DNA from 2 places in the [Clostridium] celerecrescens 18A genome. Region 2 is predicted to be linked to the other one. Evidence: predicted binding sites of a transcription regulator. Region 2 holds the regulator's gene; the other holds the start of a gene.
The links. Region 2 encodes NrdR, which represses ribonucleotide reductase genes. Its sites were predicted from a motif close to CACAANATNTTGTG; they were not measured.

Region 1: the regulator NrdR is predicted to act here: its motif matches at 2,126-2,139, upstream of H171_RS10355 (ribonucleoside-diphosphate reductase subunit alpha).

Annotation. Positions count from the first base shown of each region.
Region 1 covers NZ_PGET01000001.1:2,231,576-2,234,998, forward strand. The annotation lists gene H171_RS10355 (ribonucleoside-diphosphate reductase subunit alpha) at 1-2,052, opposite strand, end outside; gene H171_RS10360 (ABC transporter permease) at 2,289-3,230, opposite strand; gene H171_RS10365 (ABC transporter permease) at 3,231-3,423, opposite strand, start outside.
Region 2 covers NZ_PGET01000001.1:1,230,014-1,233,436, reverse strand. The annotation lists gene aroQ (type II 3-dehydroquinate dehydratase) at 1-319, opposite strand, end outside; gene H171_RS05730 (YqeG family HAD IIIA-type phosphatase) at 456-980, opposite strand; gene nrdR (transcriptional regulator NrdR) at 988-1,440, opposite strand; gene H171_RS05720 (PRC-barrel domain-containing protein) at 1,544-1,804, opposite strand; gene H171_RS05715 (DUF975 family protein) at 1,858-2,685, opposite strand; gene H171_RS24540 (hypothetical protein) at 2,682-3,029, opposite strand; gene H171_RS05705 (dihydrodipicolinate synthase family protein) at 3,368-3,423, opposite strand, start outside.

The sequences.
Region 1 (3,423 bases), 1.0 Mb from region 2:
AATGTAATGGGCATTTTTATACTTCCAAAATGTTTCCGGCGTTAAGTCCGGGGCTACCCGGGGAACCAAACCGTTCTTTTTTTCTTCCAGATAATACCGGTTCATCACAGGGTCAAGTCCAGCCGTGGTACCGGCGATCATGCTGGTGCTGCTGGTAGGCGCTATGGCGATGAGCCAGCCATTCCTCATGCCGCGGGCCGCCACCTTTTCCCGAAGGCACTTCCACTTTTCAGAACAATATCCCCGTTTGTCAAAATATACACCTGTCTGCCATTCACTTCCTTCATACAGGCTATATCTTCCCTTTTCCCCAGCGAAATCACAGCTTGCTTCAATTGCCGCATAATTGATTGCCTCAAACACCTTGTCCGCAAATTCAAGATGCTCCTCTGACTCCCAGGAAATTCCGTTCTTTGCCAGCATGTGATGATATCCGCTTACTCCAAGTCCCACCGGACGGTAACGGAGGTTGGTTACTTTTGCATAGGGCACGGGGAAAAAATTCAAATCAATGACATTGTCCAAAGCACGGACTGCATTTCTTGTAAGCTCCGTCAGCTCTTTGGTATCCTTAAGATCAATATTCCCAAGGGAAAGGCTGGCCAGGTTGCACACAACAAAGTCTCCCGGCTTCGTTACAGTTACCACCACAGTCTCTCCGTCCACTGTCTGTATCTGCTGGTCCACCTGTTCCACCCCGCTCATATTCTGAGCTATCTCCGTACACAGATTGCTGCAGTAAATGATGCCGCTGTGGCTGTTTGGATTGGCTTCATTGACAATATCCCGGTTAAAGGTAAAGGGCGTTCCTGTTTCCACAGCGCTTTTTAAAACAAGACGGATGATATCTTTAATGGGAATGATCCGCTTGTGGATACGGCTGTCATTCACACAGTCCAGATATCGTTCCTCCCACTGGGCTCCATAGGAATCTTCCAATGCCCAGCCCTTTATCGTCAGAATCTCATGGGGGCACATCAGGTACCAGTCCCCATCTATGTTCTCCTTTGCCTGCTTCCAGAACAGGTTAGGATAGCAGACGGCCGGAAAAACATCATGAGCCTTCATACGGTCGTCACCGTTATTGGTCCTGAGAGTAAGGAACTCCGGAAGATCCTTGTGCCAGACATCTAAATAAACCGCCACAGCTCCCTGCCGTACCCCAAGCTGGTCCACCGCCACAGCCGTATCATTGGCCAGCTTGATCCACCGGATCACGCCTCCTGCCGCTCCCTTAAAGCCGCGGATCGCACTCCCTGCGGCGCGGACCTTTCCGAAATAAAGGCCCATGCCGCCTCCGAACTTACTGACCTTTGCAAAGCTGTCTATGCTTCGGTAAATGCCATCCAGACTGTCCGGTACGGTATCGATAAAGCAGGAGGATAGCTGATGGTAAGGCTTTCTGGCATTTGAAAGGGTGGGCGTCGCCATGGTGACCTTCAAAGTACTGAGCATATCATAAAACCGTTTTACCCAAGTATCCCGGTCATCCTTTTCCAGCATGGCAAGATGCATAGCAATCCCAAGAAACATTTCCTGGGGCGACTCTAAAGGCGCATTCTGCCGGCTGCGGATCACGTACCGGTTAAGCAGCAATTCCAGCCCGGAATAATTAAACAGATGATTTCTGCTCTGAACCATATAGCTTTCATACCGGTCAATTTCTTCCTTCTTGTAATTCTCCAGAATGTAATTCCCATAAAGCCCATCCTCTGTCAGAAAACATATTTTATCATAAAAGCTTTCAAGCTTTCTGCGTTCCAGCTCTTCCTTTAACCTGGTTTCATAACGCAGCATGGAGAGCCTGGCCCCTATATACTCCCAGTTCGGCGCCTCCTGGGTTGTCAGCTCCACAGCTGCCTGGATGAGCGCCTCAAACCGTTCTCCCAGGCTCATATTTTTCTTACAGAACCCTGTAAATTTTACTGAGAGGTGTTCCAAATCATATGGTGCAAAACCCCAATCCTTCTGGATTCCCTTTAAAACGCCTTCCAGCTCCGGCACCTCTTTAAAATATTCCAGAATTACCTTTTTTCCATCTGTCTTGTCCATTCATAATTCCTGCCATTCCATGTTTTATATTAGTATCAATAACTGTTATTGGATCTCATATGTAAAAATATACCACAACATATAGTTAATTTCAACTACCGATACACAAAATATTCGTTTTCTAATGACTTTCTTCTTTTATTATTTCCAAACAATTGCAGGAAAATTAATGATTAAAAAAACGCTTAATGTCTTACAAAGTAAGATTTCAAGCGTTTTCATTAAGAGGAAAATCTTTATCTTGAACCGCGCACATAAGGCTTCCCAAGGCTTTCCGGCCCTTGATTTTTGTGGGCGGAGCCCAGCAGGGCCGCTAATGTGATCAGGTAAGGAAGCATGGACAATGCCTGGGAAGGAAGGGGAACTCCCACCGCCTGAAGACGGATCTGCAGCGCATTGGCAGCACCGAACAAAAAGGCTGCACCCAACATTCCAAAGGGAAGATAACGCCCCAGGATGACAGCCGCCAGAGCGATATATCCTCGTCCGGAGGTCATATTTTCCGAAAAATTCCCCACCTGTACCAGGACCAGATAAGCGCCCCCAATGCCGCCCAGAATTCCGTTTAACACTAAGGAGATGTACTGGTACCGGTAAACCGGTATCCCGGCAGAATCCGCTGCGCGGGGACTTTCACCGATGGCGGCAAAGGAAAGTCCTGTGTTTGTCTTCTTATAAAAAAATGATACTCCCATGACCAGAAAATATATCAAATAGGTTAGAATATCCTGATTAAAAAGAGCATTGCCAATGAGCGGAATATCGGCAAGCACCGGGATCCGCACTTTTAACAAAGGCTCAATCTGCTGGTAGGACTGTCCGCCGGACATCAGTTTATACAGGAAGCTGGTAACACCCAGTATAAATATATTAATGGCGATCCCGCTGACCGACTGGTCCTTGGAGAGCCTGATAGACAGAATTCCATGAAGCATGCTGACAGCCGCTCCTCCCGCCATACCGCAAAGAAGCCCTGCAAGAATGCTTCCTGAGTAAAATGTGCCTGCAAAGGAGAAAAAAGCACCGGAAAGCATGACGCCTTCCATTCCGATGTTCAGTATTCCGCATTTTTCCGATATCGTCTCCCCAAGCCCCGCATAGGCAAGAGGCACAGCCATTCGCACGGCTGCCGATAAAAAGGCAGTCAGAAAGCTGGCGGTTAAGATTTGATGCATCATCTATTTCTCCTCCTTTGCTCTCATCTTTTCAGTCAGAAGTTCCCTGCCCAGTATAAGCAGAACGATAAATCCAATCAGAAAATCTACGATCGCAGAGGGAACTCCCATCTGCCTCTGCATGGAGTTTGCCCCGACTTCCAAGGCCGCAAATAAGACAGAAACCAAAAGTACTCCGCCCGGATGGTTAAAGGCC
Region 2 (3,423 bases):
GCTTATGGACATTGGATATATGGACTTCAATCTTAGGAATCTCTACGGAACCCAGGGCATCTCTGACGGCATAGCTGTAATGGGTAAACGCTCCGGGATTAATGATGATCCCTTCTGTTCCATTGTGATATGCCTCCTGAATTTTATCTATGATTCCGCCTTCATAATTGCTCTGAAAGACTTCCAGCTCATGACCTTCTCTCTGCGCCTTTTCTTCCAGCATGGATACCAGCGCATCATAATCCTCTGTTCCGTATATTCCCTTTTCTCGGATTCCTAAAAAGTTTAGATTCGGCCCGTTTAATACAAGAATTTTCATATCCTTTTTACCACCTTTTCTCCCATGCTTTCCGGGCAAAGCATCTCCTGTATCTCCCGGATCAGCCGGCTTGTCCGGACCGTCTCATCCGTATTATAACCTGTCAGGCTGTCTTTTACCCTTCATAAATGTTCTTTCACCTGACACTGTTCGCTTTTTTTCTTTTCTTATCTCTGTGATAAAAATACAGCACTACTGCTTCTAAATACCTCTTTAAAACAATTTGGATTTCTTCTTTGGGATGAATCGGCATGACCAGAATGCTGTAGATTCCGGCTCTTTTGGCTCCATAAACATCGGTAAATAGCTGATCCCCCACAAAAACCGTATGTTTCGCATCCGTTTTCATGAATTCCATCGCTCTTTGATAGCCCTTTCTCCAGGGCTTGTTTCCTTTATATATATAATGAGGGCTGCCCGCAGCCCTGGCAAAGGAAGCCACTCTCGGCTCTTTGTTATTGGAAAGGAGGCAGGATTCCATCCCAAGTTCACGCAGATGTAAAAATAATTTCTTAGCTCTATCATCTGCGGGCGCACCATGAGGCACCAGAGTATTATCAATATCAAAAATCACGCCTCTGATCCCATTTTTATATAATTTTTCAAAGGATATATCGTATGCTGATGCCGCATCTTTATCCGGATAAAATACTTTAAACATATATCTCCTACTTTTTCAACAGTTTTCCTATTTCTTCCATAAACGTACTCACGTCTTTAAATTCCCTGTATACGGAAGCAAAGCGCACATAAGCAACCTCATCCACTTCCTGCAGTTTTTTCATGACAAGCTCTCCGATCACCGTACTTTCCACTTCTTTTTCTTCACGGTTGAAAACCTGGGTCTCTATCTCGTCTACCATGGAATCAATCTGCTGGGATGATACCGGCCGCTTATGGCAGGAATGAAGAATTCCTGATTCTATTTTTGAACGGTCATAAACTTCTCTGGAATTATCCTTCTTAATAACCATAAGGGGCATGGTCTCAAGCTTTTCATAGGTGGTAAATCTCTTTCCGCATTTCTCGCATTGTCTGCGGCGTCTGATTGAACTGTTGTCGTCTGCCGGTCTGGAATCAATGACCTTGGTGTCTGCTTCATTGCAAAATGGACATTTCACGTTTCTGGTCCTCCTGTCTACGGACTGTAATTTTAGTGTCACGAATCGAACTTCGTTTTATATATCATATCTTACAATCCAAAGATCCGCAAGCCCATCCTCCTTATATCCCGCATCTTTCCGTTGCTTTTTCCAAATCCACATTTACAAGGATGATGTCCGGGCCCACCTGCCTTATGTCACAGAATGGAATGATAAACTCCTTTTCCCTGACTAAAAAGCCGCAAAAGCATCCTGGTCCTGGTACGATAATAGCCAAAAGGCATCCTGTTTCCATGTCAAAATCTACATCACCAACATAACCGAGGCGTCTGCAGTCACAAATATTGATTACCTCTTTTTGTTTTAGTTCACAAATTCGCATAGAATACACCTCCTTAGTATATTCTATGCGCATACCTTATGCATGACACGGCTCTACCACTGATTTTCCTGGCTCCACATGGATTCAAAAGAAACTTCCTCACCTCTTCCATGGCTGTTCCGGGAAAGCCGTTCCTTAAGATCCAGATAATATTCTGTCATAGTAGCTTGAATATAAGGGACGATCCAGAGCAAACCAATTCCCATGGAGCAGTATCCCAAGACTACCATGCCAATAAAGCTTATGAAAAGGTAAAAATAGCCGCCCTTATTGCCCTTCATCATGGCTGCACTTTCCTTAAGGCTCCCAAATACCCTCTGATCCGGGGACTCGATGAGTAGGAACATAGACTGGGATAAATACAGCATAGTTATGATATTTCCAATAAGCAGAAGCAGGTACGTAAGTACCAGCAGTACTACCATGACAGGTATAAAATCAGTGATGACTGCTACAATGAGTACTACAAAGTACGGTATCCCCCAGGCAAACCCAATGAAAAGATTTATAAAATAAAGTCCTAAAAACCTATGGGGCTTGTTCTGAAAAGCAAAGAGAAGGTCAGACAGTTTGGCTGCATTGCCATTGCATATATCCATATAAATCTTAAGGACTCCCGGTTTTAAAAGACCGTATACAGAGAGAATGATCAGGAACGATATATAAACACCTGCCTTCAGGATCACATTTCCTGTTGTTACGCTGCCGCCATTAATAAAAGGATCCCTTACCAGTCCCATAGAAAAGGACGTTAAAATATACACCAAAGTTATAGCCAGAAGAATGGCACCTTCTATAAACTGGATGCCGATACACAAGCCGTATCTGCCTTTCAAGGACCGCTTTGCACGACTTTTAAGTTCTGATGATGAAGTCTTCATGAAAACACACCTCCCAGCCCCAGGCCACTCATCGCCGCAGTCCCCACAAATACGATTATAACCAATACAACAAGCACAATGGCAATGGTTGAAGTAATAAGGCCTGCCTTTGCATAGCCTTCAAACCTATCTTCTGTCCTGGAAAGCAGGGCAAACAAAATTCCAAGGCTTCCGAAAATCATTCCTCCATAACAGCAGCAGGAGGTTATAATTCCTAGAATCCCCATGACCAGAGAGGCCAGGGCCATGTTGCTCTGTACCGGACTCTCCGGCTGTTTATATACGGCTTCGCGATCCCAATCCTGGTTTACCTGCCAGGATCCATCTTGATTATCCTGATCCATTTCTATCATCTCCCTTTCTGTCATAATATATAACTTATTCGAACTTGTTTAGCAATTGATGATAAGAGAGCTGAGCAAGCAAGAATAAAAGGCGCATGCTTTTTGCGCCGTCCATCCGATGATCGAAAGGACTTTTACTTTCGATCATATGGCAATTATACATTATTTTCCATATTCTGTAAAATTAATATTTGTTTGGCGAAAAACGTCTAACGATATTTTGCAAGAACAGCTGATAATAAGGAAGTTTTATCATTCAATAAAAAGAACATTCTTCAGCGGATACCCGTTAAAGAATGTTCTTTTACCTGCTTTAAAAAATCTCTATCCCTCTGCATTCACGGAAGCAATCCCTCTTCCTTAAGAATCTGCTCAAGCCGCCTGGTCTCTCCCT